One region of the Streptomyces sp. NPDC096205 genome, then DNA from elsewhere that is predicted to be linked to it. Evidence: riboswitches for the same ligand, from Rfam matches in the RefSeq annotation. Region 1 holds a riboswitch; the other holds the start of a gene.
The links. Region 1 has a riboswitch for ZMP and ZTP ahead of ACIQ6Y_RS00725 (bifunctional 5,10-methylenetetrahydrofolate dehydrogenase/5,10-methenyltetrahydrofolate cyclohydrolase). Riboswitches for the same ligand answer to the same signal wherever they lie in the genome.
Positions count from the first base shown of each region.

Region 2: it holds a riboswitch for ZMP and ZTP, as region 1 does, so the genes downstream of both, ACIQ6Y_RS29760 (glycine hydroxymethyltransferase) here and ACIQ6Y_RS00725 (bifunctional 5,10-methylenetetrahydrofolate dehydrogenase/5,10-methenyltetrahydrofolate cyclohydrolase) in region 1, are expected to answer to the same signal.

Region 1 is NZ_JBIWFS010000001.1:154,682-161,864, reverse strand. Features, by position in the region: gene ACIQ6Y_RS00745 (cellulase family glycosylhydrolase) at 1-537, shown strand, start outside; gene ACIQ6Y_RS00740 (YncE family protein) at 530-1,777, opposite strand; gene ACIQ6Y_RS00735 (TetR/AcrR family transcriptional regulator) at 1,940-2,581, shown strand; gene ACIQ6Y_RS00730 (glycosyltransferase) at 2,705-3,934, opposite strand; gene ACIQ6Y_RS00725 (bifunctional 5,10-methylenetetrahydrofolate dehydrogenase/5,10-methenyltetrahydrofolate cyclohydrolase) at 4,036-4,884, opposite strand; ZMP/ZTP riboswitch at 4,907-4,991, opposite strand; gene ACIQ6Y_RS00720 (nuclear transport factor 2 family protein) at 5,069-5,434, opposite strand; gene ACIQ6Y_RS00715 (hypothetical protein) at 5,637-5,936, shown strand; gene ACIQ6Y_RS00710 (S-(hydroxymethyl)mycothiol dehydrogenase) at 6,083-7,171, shown strand; gene ACIQ6Y_RS00705 (MBL fold metallo-hydrolase) at 7,171-7,183, shown strand, end outside.
Region 2 is NZ_JBIWFS010000009.1:42,940-50,122, reverse strand. Features, by position in the region: gene ACIQ6Y_RS29780 (carboxymuconolactone decarboxylase family protein) at 1-202, opposite strand, end outside; gene ACIQ6Y_RS29775 (PLP-dependent aminotransferase family protein) at 250-1,947, shown strand; gene ACIQ6Y_RS29770 (hypothetical protein) at 1,991-2,356, shown strand; gene ACIQ6Y_RS29765 (glutathionylspermidine synthase family protein) at 2,377-3,561, shown strand; ZMP/ZTP riboswitch at 3,636-3,721, shown strand; gene ACIQ6Y_RS29760 (glycine hydroxymethyltransferase) at 3,753-5,204, shown strand; gene ACIQ6Y_RS29755 (hypothetical protein) at 5,372-6,241, opposite strand; gene ACIQ6Y_RS29750 (RNA polymerase sigma factor) at 6,234-6,881, opposite strand; gene trpS (tryptophan--tRNA ligase) at 6,971-7,183, shown strand, end outside.

The DNA of each region.
Region 1 (7,183 bases):
TGGAACGACGAGGACCTGTCCGCCGTACGCCTCGACGACACCGGCAAGGTGACGCTCCGTCAGGACGCCCGCCTGCTGGATCGCCTCTACCCGGCCGCCACCGCCGGAACCACGCTCGGCTTCACCTACGAGGACCGCTCCCGTGACGGGTCCACGACGCTGACCTGGAACCCGGTACCGGCCTCGCTGCCGAACGTGGCCCGGCTGGTGGGCTCCGGACAGTACGGCGTCCTGCTGTGGCGCTCCGACGGCGGCCCGGCGCCGACCGAGCTGCACCTCCCGGGGTCCTTCCCGCCCGCCACGACCACCGTGGTCTCCGACCTGGGCACCCTCCACGGCCTGCCCGCCTACACCGCCTCCACCCCGGTTGCCGCCGCCCCCGAACCGGGCGCCACGGGAAGCCGCCGCCTGCTGCTCACCGCACGCGACACGGGCGTTCTGCACTACGTGCTGGTGACCAACGGGGCGACGGCTCCGGCGGCTTCACTGCTTCAGGCGGCCCGCGCCGAACTGGACGCCTGGGCCGCGCTCAGCTAGCCGACGGGCCCGACCAGTCGGCGGGCACCCGGGCCAGGCGCACGCGCTGCGGGTGGTCGCCGACGGGGACCGACACCGTCTTGCGGCCCGTCGCGAAGTCGATGGCGGTGACCTGGTCGGCGCCGCTCTCGGAGATCACGCAGGACTTGCCGTCGCCGCTGACCGTGGCCCAGTAGGGCTTGGCGGCGGTGACGAGCGGGCCCTCCTGGAGGGTGGCGCGGTCGACGACGGTGGCGTAGTCGTCCATCGTGCCCGCCACGCACAGCTTCCTGCCGTCGGGGCTCATCGAGAGGCCGTGGTGGCGCGAGTCGTTGACCCAGGTCGTGCGGTCCTCGCTGGTGGCCGGGTTCTTCGGCAGCACCTTGGTCCGGGTGATCTTGTCGCTCGCCACGTCGTACTCGAAGAAGCCGTTGAAGAACGACACCTGGAAGTAGAGCTTGGACTCGTCGGGGCTGAACGCGGCCGGGCGCACCGCGTCCGAGTACTGGCCGAGCCCGGCCGCGTCCAGGCGCTGCCGCATGTCGATGACCTTCACCTGCCGGAAGGTCGCCGCGTCGACGACGGTGATGCGCCGGTCGCCCTTCGTCCAGTCCAGCCACGGCTCGTCCAGGGCGGTGTTCACGTCGCCGATGGACATGTTCCAGATGTAGCGGCCGTCGCCGGTGAAGACGTTCTCGTGCGGCTTGTCGCCGGTGCCGAAGGAGCCGAGCTGCCGGCCGGTGACGATGTCCAGCACATGCACGGTGTTGGAGGTGGACGCCGAGACCGCGACCTTGGTGCCGTCGGGGGAGACGGCCATGTGGTCGGCGCGGTGACCCGACACGGCGAAGCGCCAGTTGACCGAGCCGGTGGCCAGGTCGAGGGAGACCACATCGGCGAAGCTGGGCCGGGAGACCACCATCGAGCGGCCGTCCGGGGTGGCGTACATGTCGTCGACGAACTGGTCGTGGCCCTCGCCGACACTGTTGCGGATCGCCATGAAGTAGACCCACTTGACCGGGTCGGCGTTGATCTCCGCCATGCGCTGGTCCTTGTCCGGGACGACGTCCACCCGGCCGATCCTCGCGAAGTCGCCCGAGGAGGCGATGACTTCGGCGGTGCCGTCCCAGTTGTTGCCGACGAACAGCACCTCGCGCAGCGCCGCGGGGGAGTCGGCGGACGCGCCGGTCGCGGGGACCGTGGCGGTCAGGGCGAGGGCGGCGGCGACGGTGCACAGGTGCCGGGGGCGGAAGGCAGGCATGGCTGCACTCTCCTCGGGGTGGGGGGCAGTCTGAATACAACGTCGTTCAGAGTTCGACTTACTGGAAAGTAAGGAAGGGTGGCCCTTCTCCACAAGACTGCGTACACGACAAAATTGGCCGTCGGCGGGCCGAGCGGGAGCCCGGCGACGACGGGAGGCACAGTGGCGGGCAGGCTCAAGGGGCCGACCGGCCGCTACGGCGGCAGGTCCGCGCAGGAACGGCAGGCCGAGCGGCGCCGGCGCTTCCTGGACGCGGCGCTTCAGCTCTTCGGCGACACCCCGGGCTACCGCGCCACCACTGTCGCCGCGCTCAGCGAGGCAGCCGGACTGTCGACCCGTCAGTTCTACGAGGAGTTCCGCACCCTGGAGGACGTCCTCGCCGAACTGCACCTTCAGGTCAACGGCTGGGCCGAAGAGGCCGTGCTGGCGGCGGCCGCCGGGGTGGAGGGCAGGCCGCTGGCGGAACGGGCCTCCGCGATCTTCCGGGCGTACGCCGGGAACGTCACCGGCGACCCACGCCGCATCCGCATCACCTTCGTCGAGATCATCGGGGTCAGCCCGCGGCTGGAGGAGCAGCGGCTGGCCCGGCGGGCCCGCTGGGTCGACTTCATCTGCGGCGAGGCGGCCGCCGCCGTGGCCCAGGGGGAGGCCGCACCGAACGACCACCGGCTCGCCGCCACGGCGTTCATCGGCAGCGTCAACGGCCTGCTCCACGACTGGAGCGCGGGCTGGGTGGACGCCACGCTCGACGAGGTGGTCGACGAGCTGGTGCGCCAACTCCTGGCGATCCTGCGGCCGCCCTGAGGCGCCGCGATCAGCCGGCCGCCACGACGGCCCAGGCAGCGGCTCCGCGAACAGCGGGCCGCCACGACGGGCCCACGCAGCGGCGCCGTCACGCCGACCGGTCGTTGGCGGCCCCCAAGTGGCTCACCCGGCCAGCCGGTTCACCGCCTCCAGCACCGGAGCCACCCCGTCCTCCGCGCGGACGCGTACGCCGAGGGCCTGCGCCCGGGCCCGGTGGGCCGGGTCGCCGACGGCTCGGGTCAGGGCCGCGGCGAGGAAGTCGGCCGTCACCCGCCGCAGCGGCAGCGCGCAGGGCGCCACGCCCAGCGTGACCAGGCGGGACGCCCAGAAGGTCTCGTCGAACTGGACGGGCAGCGGCACCGCGGGCACCCCGGCGCGCAGCCCGGCCGCGGTCGTGCCGGCACCCGCGTGATGGACCACCGCGGCCATGTGCGGGAACAGCGCCGAGTGGGCCACCTCACCGATGGTCAGCATGTCGTCCGCGTCCGCCGCGAGTCCGCCCCAGCCGCGCTGGATCACCCCGCGCAGCCCGGCCCGCCGCAGCGCCGCGACGACCAGCGCGCTCATCCGTCCGGCGTCGGGCACGGTCGCGCTGCCCAGCCCGACGAACACCGGCGGCGGCCCGGCGTCGAGGAACGCCCGCACCTCCGCGGGAAGCCCGGCGTCGGCGTCGTACGGCCACCAGTACCCGGCGATGTCGAGGCCCGGCCGCCAGTCCCGCGGCCGGGGCACCACCAGCGGGCTGAACCCGTGCTGCACCGGCCAGCCCCGCCGCTCCCGGTCGCGGCGCAGGGTGCCCGGGCGTGCGGCGGGCAGCCCCAGCCGGGCCCGTACCGCGGGGACGGCCGCCGCGAAGACCTGCTCCACGGCGAGGTTCACCCCGTGCCCGGCGAGCCGGTTGCCGGGCCCGCCGAAGGACCGGTCGCCCAGCAGCGGCGGCCCGAACTCCCGCGTGGGTGCGATCGGTTGGAGGTAGACGCCGAGGCTCGGCAGCCTCAGCCCCTCCGCGACGGCCACCCCCAGCGGGGCGATCGCCCCGGCGAGCAGCAGCAGATCGCTCGCGCGGGCGGCCGTCACCAGGTCCTCCGTCATCCGCCCGACCAGCGCCCGCGCCATCGACACCACCCGCAGCAGCTTCCCCGCGCCGGTCGCGCTGCGGTGCAGGGCGCGTCCGCGCGGGGAGTGCAGTTCGGCCTGCGGATCGACCGGCAGCGGGTGGAACCGGAGCCCCGCCCGGGAGGTGAGCTGCTCGAAGCGGGCATGTGTCACCAGGGTGACGTCGTGGCCTGCGTCCAGCAGACCGTGTCCGAGACCGGTGAAGGGGGCCACGTCGCCCCGGGAGCCCGCCGTCATGATCGCGATGCGCACATGCATCAGTATGGGGGTGGCTTGTGCTCGTCGGCGGCTGCCCGTCGTGCGTGGTTGCCCGCGCCGTTCCCCGCGCCGCTAGGGAGTCAGGCCCCGAGCTGGCTGATCGCCGCGTCCACCGTCTGCTCCAGCAGCGTGGCGATCGTCATCGGGCCGACGCCGCCCGGCACCGGGGTGATCAGCGAGGCACGCTCCACGGCCGACTCGAAGTCGACGTCACCCACGTTGCCCGGGTTGTAGCCGGCGTCGATCACGACCGCGCCGGGCTTGATGTCCTGGCCCTTGATCAGCCGCGGCCGGCCGACGGCGGCGACCACGATGTCCGCCTCGCGCACGGCCGCCGACAGGTCCGCGGTGCGCGAGTGGCAGTACGTCACCGTCGCGTCGCGGGCGAGCAGCAGCATGCCGGCCGGCTTGCCCAGAATGGCGCTGCGGCCGACCACCACCGCGCGCTTGCCGGACGGGTCGACGCCGTACGCGTCGAGCAGCCGCATGATGCCGCCGGGCGTGCAGGACACGAAGCCCGGCAGGCCGAAGCTCATCGTGGCGAACGAGGCGAAGGTGACGCCGTCGACGTCCTTCTCCGGCGCGATCGCCTCGAACGCGGCCCGCTCGTCGATGTGTTCGCCCATCGGGTGCTGGAGCAGGATGCCGTGCACGGTGGGGTCGGCGGACAGCGCCCGCAGCGTGCCGACCAGCTCCTCGGTGGTGGTCGCGGCGGGCAGCTCCACGTGCCGGGAGCCGATGCCGGCCTTGCGGCAGCGGTTCTGCTTCATCCGGACGTACGTCACGGAGGCGGGGTCCTCGCCGACCAGCACGGTCGCGAGACAGGGGGCGGTGCCGGTGCGCTCGGTGAGGTCCGCCGCGCGCTTGGCGGTCTCCTCGACGATCCCGCGGGCGAGCGAGGTGCCGTCCATGAGCCGTGCCTGAGTCATGATCCACTCCTGAGCTGATCGGTCTCGTCGCCCAGGCGCACGGCATTCACTGGTGTCGGCCCGCTCCCCGGTGGTGCTCCACCTCAGCGCCAGTCACGGGCCCACGGACACCTTAACCGAGACGTGCGGCGGCCCGGCCGGGGCCCCTCGCCACAGGGTCCCGGCCAGGTGACGGGGGCGACTCCTACTCGTCCCAGGCCTGGATCATGATCTGTTCGGCGATCTTCCCGTCGCGCAGGGTGATCATCGACTCGGACAGGACACGGACCCCGTCCGCGTACTCGCAGGACTCGCTGTAGGCGGCGCGGTCGCCCTGGACGACGCACCCCTCCAGCTTGTGGGTCATGTCGCGGCCGTAGACGTCCTCGAGCATCGCGCCGATCTCGGAGCGGCCGTGCATGACCTTCGGGTGGCTGGGCTGGGTGTTGCGGTCGACGATCCGTAGCTCCGCGTCATTGGCGTAGAGCTCCAGAAGGTCCTGCGACGACTGTCCTTCCAGGCCCCGGCGCAGGGTGTCGGCGCTGAAGGCGGGGCTCGTGCTGGTGCCCATGATGAACCTCCTCCGAAGCGGGCGACCCGGCGGGCTGCGGGCCACCGAAGCCTCCTCTACGAGCGTCCTCCGGCCCATGGGGCACGGCAAGCGCGGGGGCAGGCGGCTTCCGGGGAGGGCGGCGCGGTGACGCGCTCCTCCTGACGGGTGAGCGCGGCGCGGCGGCCGTGTCCGGAGCCGGGGCGGCCGCGTTGCTGAGGGCATGATCTCAACTCGCCGTATCCTCGCCGCCGCATGTCTCGCCGCCGGGGTCACCGCACTCGCCGCCCCCTCGGCGGGCGCGGCCGAGACGGACGCCAAGGCAGGCAGCAGCCTGAGCCCGATCGCCCTGCTGGACGCGCTCGCCACCAGCGACATCCCCGAGTCGCACCGGGGCGCGCTCCCGCGGCCCTCCCAGCAGCTCGCGCAGCTCAACCGTGTGCCGAGCGACCTCGACCAGCTGCACCAGATCACCGACCTGGCCGCGCCGGTCACCGGCCTGCTGCCCGGCCTCCAGACCTGACCCCGCCCGCTTCGGCCCGCCCGGCCGCGTCCGTGCCCCGGACGCGGCCGGGCGCGTTGTGTGCCGGTGTCCGCTCCCCGCCCGGTGATCGCGCGTAGGGTCGGAGCAGGGAGACAACGCCCGCCGACGGAAGGGACCCAGCAGCCATGGCGCAGGAAGTACGCGGCGTGATCGCACCCGGCAAGGACGAGCCGGTCCGCCTGGAGACGATCGTCGTGCCGGACCCCGGACCGGGCGAGGCCGTGGTGCGGATCCAGGCCTGCGGTGTCTGCCACACCGATCTGCACTACAAACAGGGCGGCATCAGCGACGACTTCCCCTTCCTGCTCGGCCACGAGGCCGCGGGAGTCGTCGAGTCGGTCGGCGACGGCGTGAGCGACGTGGCGCCGGGTGACTTCGTGATCCTCAACTGGCGTGCGGTGTGCGGGCGTTGCCGGGCCTGTCTGCGCGGCCGCCCCTGGTACTGCTTCGACACCCACAACGCGAAGCAGCGCATGACCCTCGCCTCGACCGGCCAGGAGCTCATCCCCGCCCTCGGCATCGGCGCGTTCGCCGAGAAGACCCTGGTCGCCGCGGGCCAGTGCACCAAGGTCGACCCCGAGGTGTCCCCGGCCGTCGCCGGACTGCTGGGCTGCGGGGTGATGGCCGGGATCGGCGCCGCGATCAACACGGGCAACGTCGGCCGGGGCGACTCCGTCGCGGTCATCGGCTGCGGCGGGGTCGGTGACGCGGCGATCGCCGGGTCGCACCTGGCCGGGGCGGCGACGATCATCGCCGTCGACATCGACGACCGCAAGCTGGACAAGGCCCGCACGATGGGCGCCACCCACACCGTCAACTCCCGCGACACCGACCCCGTCGAGGCGATCCGCGAGCTGACCGGCGGCTTCGGCGCCGACGTGGTCATCGAGGCGGTCGGCCGCCCCGAGACGTACCGGCAGGCCTTCTACGCCCGTGACCTGGCCGGCACGGTCGTCCTGGTCGGCGTACCGACACCGGAGATGAAGCTCGAACTGCCCCTGCTGGACGTCTTCGGACGGGGCGGCGCCCTGAAGTCCTCCTGGTACGGCGACTGTCTGCCCTCCCGCGACTTCCCCATGCTGATCGACCTCCACCGCCAAGGCCGCCTGGACCTCGGCGCGTTCGTGACGGAGACCATCCAACTCGACGAGGTGGAGAAGGCGTTCGAGCGGATGCACCACGGCGACGTCCTGCGCTCGGTGGTGGTGCTGTGATGGCCCCGCGCA
Region 2 (7,183 bases), on a different contig from region 1:
CCTCCTTGCTGTGCATGTCGACGCAGAAGGCGCAGTGGTTGATCTGCGAGGCGCGGACCTTGACCAGCTCCACCAGCGTCGGGTCGAGGCCCTTCTTGGCGGCCACCTCCAGCCGGACCATGGCCTTGTAGACATCGGGGGCGTGCTCGGTCCAGGCCAGCCGGGCGGGGCGTTCGGGGGCGTATTCGGTGTTCGTCGTCATGTCCTCGACCCTAGGAGCGAGGCAGCCCAGGAGTATGGTCCATTTTCATGGCGAGATCTTGGGCCACTTTCGGCATCGACCTGCATCTGGAGCCCGCGGGGCCGGGCCTGCGGCGCGGACTGACCGACGCCCTGCGCGAGGCCGTGCGCACCGGGCGGCTCGCGCCCGGCACCCGGCTGCCGTCCTCCCGCGCGCTCGCCGCCGACCTCGGCATCGCCCGCAACACCGTCGCCGACGCCTACGCCGACCTCGTCGCCGAGGGCCGGCTCACCGCCCGGCAGGGCTCGGGCACCCGCGTCGCCGACCGCGCCGCACCCCCGGCCGCCGCCGCGCCGCCGCATCCCCACCGGGTCCCCGGCCGGCCCCGCTACGACCTCAAGCCCGGCACCCCCGACCTCGCCTCCTTCCCCCGCGCCGCCTGGCTCAAGGCCACCCGCCGCGCCCTGGCCGCCGCCCCGCACGACGCGTTCGGCTACGGCGACCCGCGCGGCCGCATCGAGCTGCGCACCGCCCTCGCCGACTACCTCTCCCGCGCCCGCGGCGTCCGCACCGACCCCGACCGCATCGTCGTCTGCGCCGGCTTCGCCCAGGGCCTGCGCCTCCTGACCGAGACCCTGCACCGCCGGGGCGTCACCTCCCTGGGCGTGGAGTCGTACGGCCTCGACGTCCACTGGGACCTGGCCGAACGGGCGGGACTCCGCACGGTCCCGCTGCCGCTGGACACGCACGGCACGGTCACGGCCGGGCTTGGGGGCGAGGGACTTGCTGGGGGTGGCTCGGGTGTTGGCGCGGCCGGTGCGGGTGCCGGTGCCGACGGCGGTTCGGGTGCGGGCGGTGGGTCCGGTGCGGGGGATGGCCGGCGCTCGGGCCGCGAGTCCGGGGCCGGGGCCGGGGTCGGCATGGGCGGTCGGCCCGGTCGCCGGGGCGGCCCGGGCCGGGGTCGCGGCTCCGGTCCCGAGGGCGGCGTGGGCTTGGGCGACAGGTCCGGTGCCGGTAGCGGCGTGGGCTTGGGCGACAGGTCCGGTGCCGGTAGCGGCGTGGGCGTGGCCGGTCCGCCCGGTGCCGGGGGTGCCGTGTTGCTCACCCCCGCCCACCAGTTCCCCATGGGCCTCGCCCTGCGCCCCGATCGCCGGGCCGCGCTCGTCGACTGGGCCCGCCGCACGGGCGGGCTGATCCTGGAGGACGACTACGACGGGGAGTTCCGCTACGACCGCCGCCAGCCCGTCGGCGCGCTCCAGGACCTGGACCCCGAGCATGTCGCCTACATGGGCACCGCCAGCAAGTCCCTCGCGCCCGGGCTGCGGCTCGGCTGGCTGGTGCTGCCGCAGGCGCTCGTGGCGGAGGTGGCCGACCTCGGCGGGGCCCGCGCGACCGGGGTCGTGGAACAGCTCACCCTCGCCGAGTTCATCGCCTCCGGCGCCTACGACCGCCATCTGCGGGCCGCCCGGCTGCGCTACCGGCGCCGCCGCGACGCCCTCGTCGCCGCGCTCGCCGAACGCGCCCCCGAGGTGACCGTCACCGGCATCGCGGCCGGACTGCACGCCGTGCTCCGACTGCCGCCCGGCACCGAGCAGTCCGTCGTCCGCGCCGCCGCCTGGCACGGCCTCGCCGTGCACGGACTGTCGCGCTACCGCCACCCCGACGCCCGCGTCGACCCCCTCGACGCCCTCGTCATCGGCTACGGCACCCCGCCCGACTCCGCCTGGGCCGGAACCCTCGACGCGCTGTGCGCGGCCCTCCCGTAAGGTGTTCGCGCACGGGAACGAACTCTCGGGGGAGACACAGGACATGGCACGGACTCGACGACGGCTGCGCTCCAGCACGGTCGTCCTCGGCGGCATGGGCGTCGTCGCGGCGGCCCTCACCTCCTGCGGCTCCGACCCCGACCGTCGCTGCGTGGACCGCGACAGCTACGACTACCTCAACGGCTACAAGATCGTCGCCGACAGCAACTGCAAATCGGGCACGTCGGGTTCGTCGTACGGAAAGAGCGGCAAGGGCGGCAAGTCCGGCAAGGCGGGTGCCCGGGACGCGGCCTGGTACTACGACGCCGAGGTCGACGACGGCTACGCCGACTACGGCACCTTCAGCCGCAGCGAGGCCGTCGACCGGGGCGGCTTCGGCTGCTCGGGCTCCGGCAGCGGCGGCGGCTGACCCCCGCACGGACGCCGACCATGGAACGCAGGACCATCGAACCCCGCCCCGGCTGGCAGCAGACCGTCGAGGAGCAGGGCCTGATCTACCCCCTGACCCGCTACCCCGACGACTCCCTGCGCCCCTACTGGGACGAGAGCGCCTACTACGTCTTCTCCCTGGAAGAGGTCGAGGCGCTGGAGGAGGTCGTCGAGGAACTCCACGGCATGTGCCTCACCGCCGCGGACCACATCGTCCGCGAGGACCGCCTCGCCGACCTCGGCATCACCGACCCGCGCGTCGCCGCCGCCGTCAAGGAATCCTGGCGCCGCCGCGCCGAACTCCCCTGCGTCTACGGCCGTTTCGACCTCCGCCACGACGGCACCGGCCCCGCCAAACTGCTGGAGTACAACGCCGACACCCCCACCTCCCTGGTGGAGGCGGCCAGCCCCCAGTGGTTCTGGATGGAGGAGCGCTTCCCCGGCGCCGACCAGTGGAACTCCCTGCACGAACGCCTCGTCGCCGCCTGGAAACGGCAGGCCGCCCTGCTGCCCCCGGGCAGCCCCCTGTACTTCGCGCACTCCAGCGCCGACGAGCTCGGCGAGGACCTGATGACGGTCGCCTATCTGCGGGAGACCGCGGAACAGGCCGGCCTCGCCACCGAGTGGATCTCCATGGAGGACATCGGCTGGGACCGCCTCTCCGGCCGTTTCGTCGACAAGCGGCTGCGTTTCATCCGCAGCGTCTTCAAGCTCTACCCCTGGGAGTGGCTCACCACCGACCGCTTCGCCGGCCATGTCCTGGACACCCTCGACAACGGCGGCGGCACCGGCTCCACCCTGTGGATCGAACCGGCCTGGAAGATGCTGCTCAGCAACAAGGCTCTGCTGGCCATCCTCTGGGAGCTGTTCCCCGGCCACCCGAACCTCCTCCCTGCGTATCTCGACGGCCCCCGCGAACTGGCGGCGACGACCGGCTACGTCGCCAAGCCCCTGCTGGGCCGCGAAGGCGCGGGCGTCACCGTGCACACCCCCGGCGCCGACCCCGTCCTGCGCGACGAGCCCTGCTGCTACCAGCAACTCGCCCCGCTGCCCGCCTTCGACGGCAACCACGTCGTCCTCGGTGCCTGGGTCGTCGAGGACGAGGCCGCCGGACTCGGCATCCGCGAGTCGTCGGGCCTGGTGACGGACGAGTACGCGCGCTTCCTGCCCCACGTGATTCTCTGAGGTACACGGCTCGTGCGTGTCTAGCTCGCATGGTGGACGCCCGGGCGGCACGCTCATGACCGACCGGTAGGCTGGGGCCGGGCCGTGACTGGCGCGCTGGGATGGGATGGACCATCGGGGAGCGGCCTGCGATCAAGTGCCGTGCGCCTGGGCCACCCGTGAACCGTGAACGCACACGCCCGGAGGCCGACATGCCAGAGCAGCAGCCCCTCTCCACCGAGTCCACCGCCTTCCGCGCCGCCCTCGACGTGATCCGCGCCGTCGAGCCGCGCGTCGCCGACGCCATCGGCCAGGAGGTGCACGACCAGCGCGAGATGCTCAAGCTGATCGCCTCCGAGAACTACGCCTCCCCGGCGACGCTCCTCGCCATGGGCAACTGGTTCAGCGACAAGTACGCCGAGGGCACCGTCGGCCGCCGCTTCTACGCCGGTTGCCGCAACGTCGACACCGTCGAGGCCCTCGCCGCCGAGCACGCCCGCGAACTCTTCGGCGCCCGCCACGCCTACGTCCAGCCGCACTCCGGCATCGACGCCAACCTCGTCGCCTTCTGGGCCGTCCTCGCCGACCGCGTCGAGGCACCCTTCCTGGAGAAGACCGGCGTCCGCCAGATCAACGACCTCTCCGAGGCCGACTGGGCCACCCTGCGCCACGCCTTCGGCAACCAGCGCATGCTCGGCATGTCGCTGGACGCCGGCGGCCACCTCACCCACGGCTTCCGCCCGAACATCTCCGGCAAGATGTTCGACCAGCGCTCCTACGGCACCGACCCGGCGACCGGCCTCATCGACTACGAGGCCCTGCGCGCCCAGGCCCGTGAGTTCAAGCCGCTGATCATCGTCGCCGGCTACTCGGCCTACCCGCGCCTGGTCAACTTCCGGATCATGCGCGAGATCGCCGACGAGGTCGGGGCGACCCTGATGGTCGACATGGCCCACTTCGCGGGCCTCGTCGCCGGCAAGGTCCTCACCGGCGACTGCGACCCGGTCCCGCACGCCCAGATCGTCACCACCACCACCCACAAGTCCCTGCGCGGCCCGCGCGGCGGCATGGTCCTGTGCGACGACTCCCTCAAGGACCAGGTCGACCGCGGCTGCCCGATGGTGCTCGGCGGCCCGCTCCCGCACGTCATGGCCGCGAAGGCGGTGGCCCTCGCCGAGGCCCGCCGGCCCTCCTTCCAGGACTACGCCCAGCGCATCGTCGACAACTCCCGGGCGCTCGCCGAGGGTCTGATGCGACGCGGCGCCACCCTGGTGACCGGCGGCACCGACAACCACCTCAACCTCATCGACGTCGCCACCTCCTACGGCCTCACCGGCCGCCAGGCCGAGCAGGCCCTCCTCGACTCCGGCATCGTCACCAACCGCAACGCCATCCCGGCCGACCCCAACGGCGCCTGGTACACCTCCGGCATCCGCATCGGCACCCCCGCCTTGACCACCCGTGGCCTGGGCACCGCCGAGATGGACGAGGTGGCCGGTCTCATCGACCGCGTCCTGACCGCCACCGAGCCCGGCACCACCAAGTCCGGCGCCCCCTCCAAGGCGGCCCACGTCCTCGACGCGAAGGTCTCCGACGAGATCTCCCACCGCGCCACCGACCTCGTGGCAGGCTTCCCGCTCTACCCGGAGATCGACCTCGGCTGATCCGGCACCGGCACGGGCACGGGCCCGCGGCTCACAGGTCGATCAGCTCCTGCCGAGGCTCTCCCCGCGGCGGTCCGGGCTCCTGCCGGGCCGCCGCGCGGCGTCTCAGCAGCGACCCGCCGCACCCCACCGCCAGGCCGACGCCCAGCCTTCCGCTCCCCGACCCCCTAGGTCGGCGCCCGCTTCAGCGACCCGGCGATCTCCACCGCCCGCTCCCGCGACGCCACGCCCTCCAGCCGCAGGGTCGTGTCGCCGCCCCGGCTCCACAGCAGGGTGGGACCCGAGGTCCGCTCCTCGCGGGTGAACCGGCCCCGGTCGTCCTCGAGCCAGAAGTCGAGCAGATGGGCGCGCGGGAACCACAACGCCGAGTCGCCGTCGACCCGCACCCACTGGACCGGCTGCGGCACCGCTTTGGCGAAGCCGACGTCCAGATGCGCGGGGAACTCGTCCAGCCGTACCGTCCGGCCCTCCACCCGCCAGCACAGGGTCACCAGGAACCGCCCCCGCGGCTCCCGGCTCACCGACACCGCGCCCGGATCGCCCAGCGCCTCGGGCACCAGCGGCTCGAAGCCCGCCTGCCGGGCGGCCTCCCGCAGCGACACCGGCCGCCCGCAGCCGGGCACCTCGGCGCCGGGGGAGGGAGAGGCCGACGGGTCGTACCGCACCTCCACCCCGGCGAAGTCGAACCAGTCCAGGACCGCCGCCCGGACCGGAGGCGTGAGCGCCAGCACCGTGAGCAGCCCGCACAGCACCGCCGTCAGGGACCGGCGGCGGGCCCGCGCCCAGCGGCGCGCCGCCCGTATCCGCTCCACCGGCCCGGTCGGCTCGGCCACCGGCACCGGCAGCCGCTCGGCGAGTATCTGCGCCAGCACCCGCTCGGCCATCGACTCCGACCCGGACGGCTGCTCCAGGGACCGGCCCAGATCCCGCAGCTCCTCCGGCAGCCGGGAGACCTCCCCGTCACGCCGGTCGCGGGCCCGGGCGTCGCCGCCCTGGCCGTCGTAGGCATGCCGCCCGTCCTCCCGTGCGTCAGCCACGCTCTTCACCTCCTCTCCCGGCCTCTCTCCCGGTAGCTCTTCCGATTCCTCTCCCGCCCTCCCCGGGCCGGAAGTCCGGCAGCAGCCGGCCCAGCTTGCGCAGGGCGCGGTTCAGGCGGGATTTCACTGTGCCGCGGGGCCAGCCCAGGGCCTGGGCCGTCTCCGGCTCGTCCATCTCCAGCAGATAGCGGTAGGTGACGACCAGACGGTGTTCCTCGCTCAGCTTCTCCAGGGCGGCCAGCAGGGCCGTGCGCCGCTCGGTCTCCAGGGTGGCGACCGCCGGGTCCGCCGATTCCGGTATCAGCGGCTCGGCCTCGGCGAGGGCCGCCTCTCGGCCGGCGAGCGTGCGCTGCCGGGCCGCCGTCCGCACTGTGTTCCTCGTCTCATTGGCGACGATCGACAGCAGCCACGGCTTGAACTGCGCGCCGTCCCGGAACCGGCCCAGCGCGCAGTACGCCTTGACGAACGCCTGCTGCACCACGTCCTCCGCGTCCGCACCGGCCCCGAGCGCCGCGGCCGCTCGCAGCGCGATGCCCGTATGGGCACGCACCAGCTCCGCGTACGCCTCCGGCTCTCCGGCGCGTACCCGGGCGATCACCGCGGCCTCATCGACGATGCGGCCCCCCTCCCGCGTCTTCACACTCTTGGTACACCGCCCGGGACCGATCGGTTCCCACCACTTTCCGCCCTGTCCCCGACCGCTCCCCGCGACCTGAGAGAATGGTGGGCATGGCCTCTGATCGACCTCGCGTGCTCTCCGGGATCCAGCCCACGTCAGGCTCGTTCCACCTCGGCAACTACCTCGGAGCCGTCCGCCAGTGGGTGGCGCTGCAGGAGTCCCACGACGCGTTCTACATGGTCGTGGACCTGCACGCGATCACGGTTCCGCAGGACCCGAAGGAGCTGCGCGCCAACACCCGGCTCGCCGCGGCGCAGCTGCTC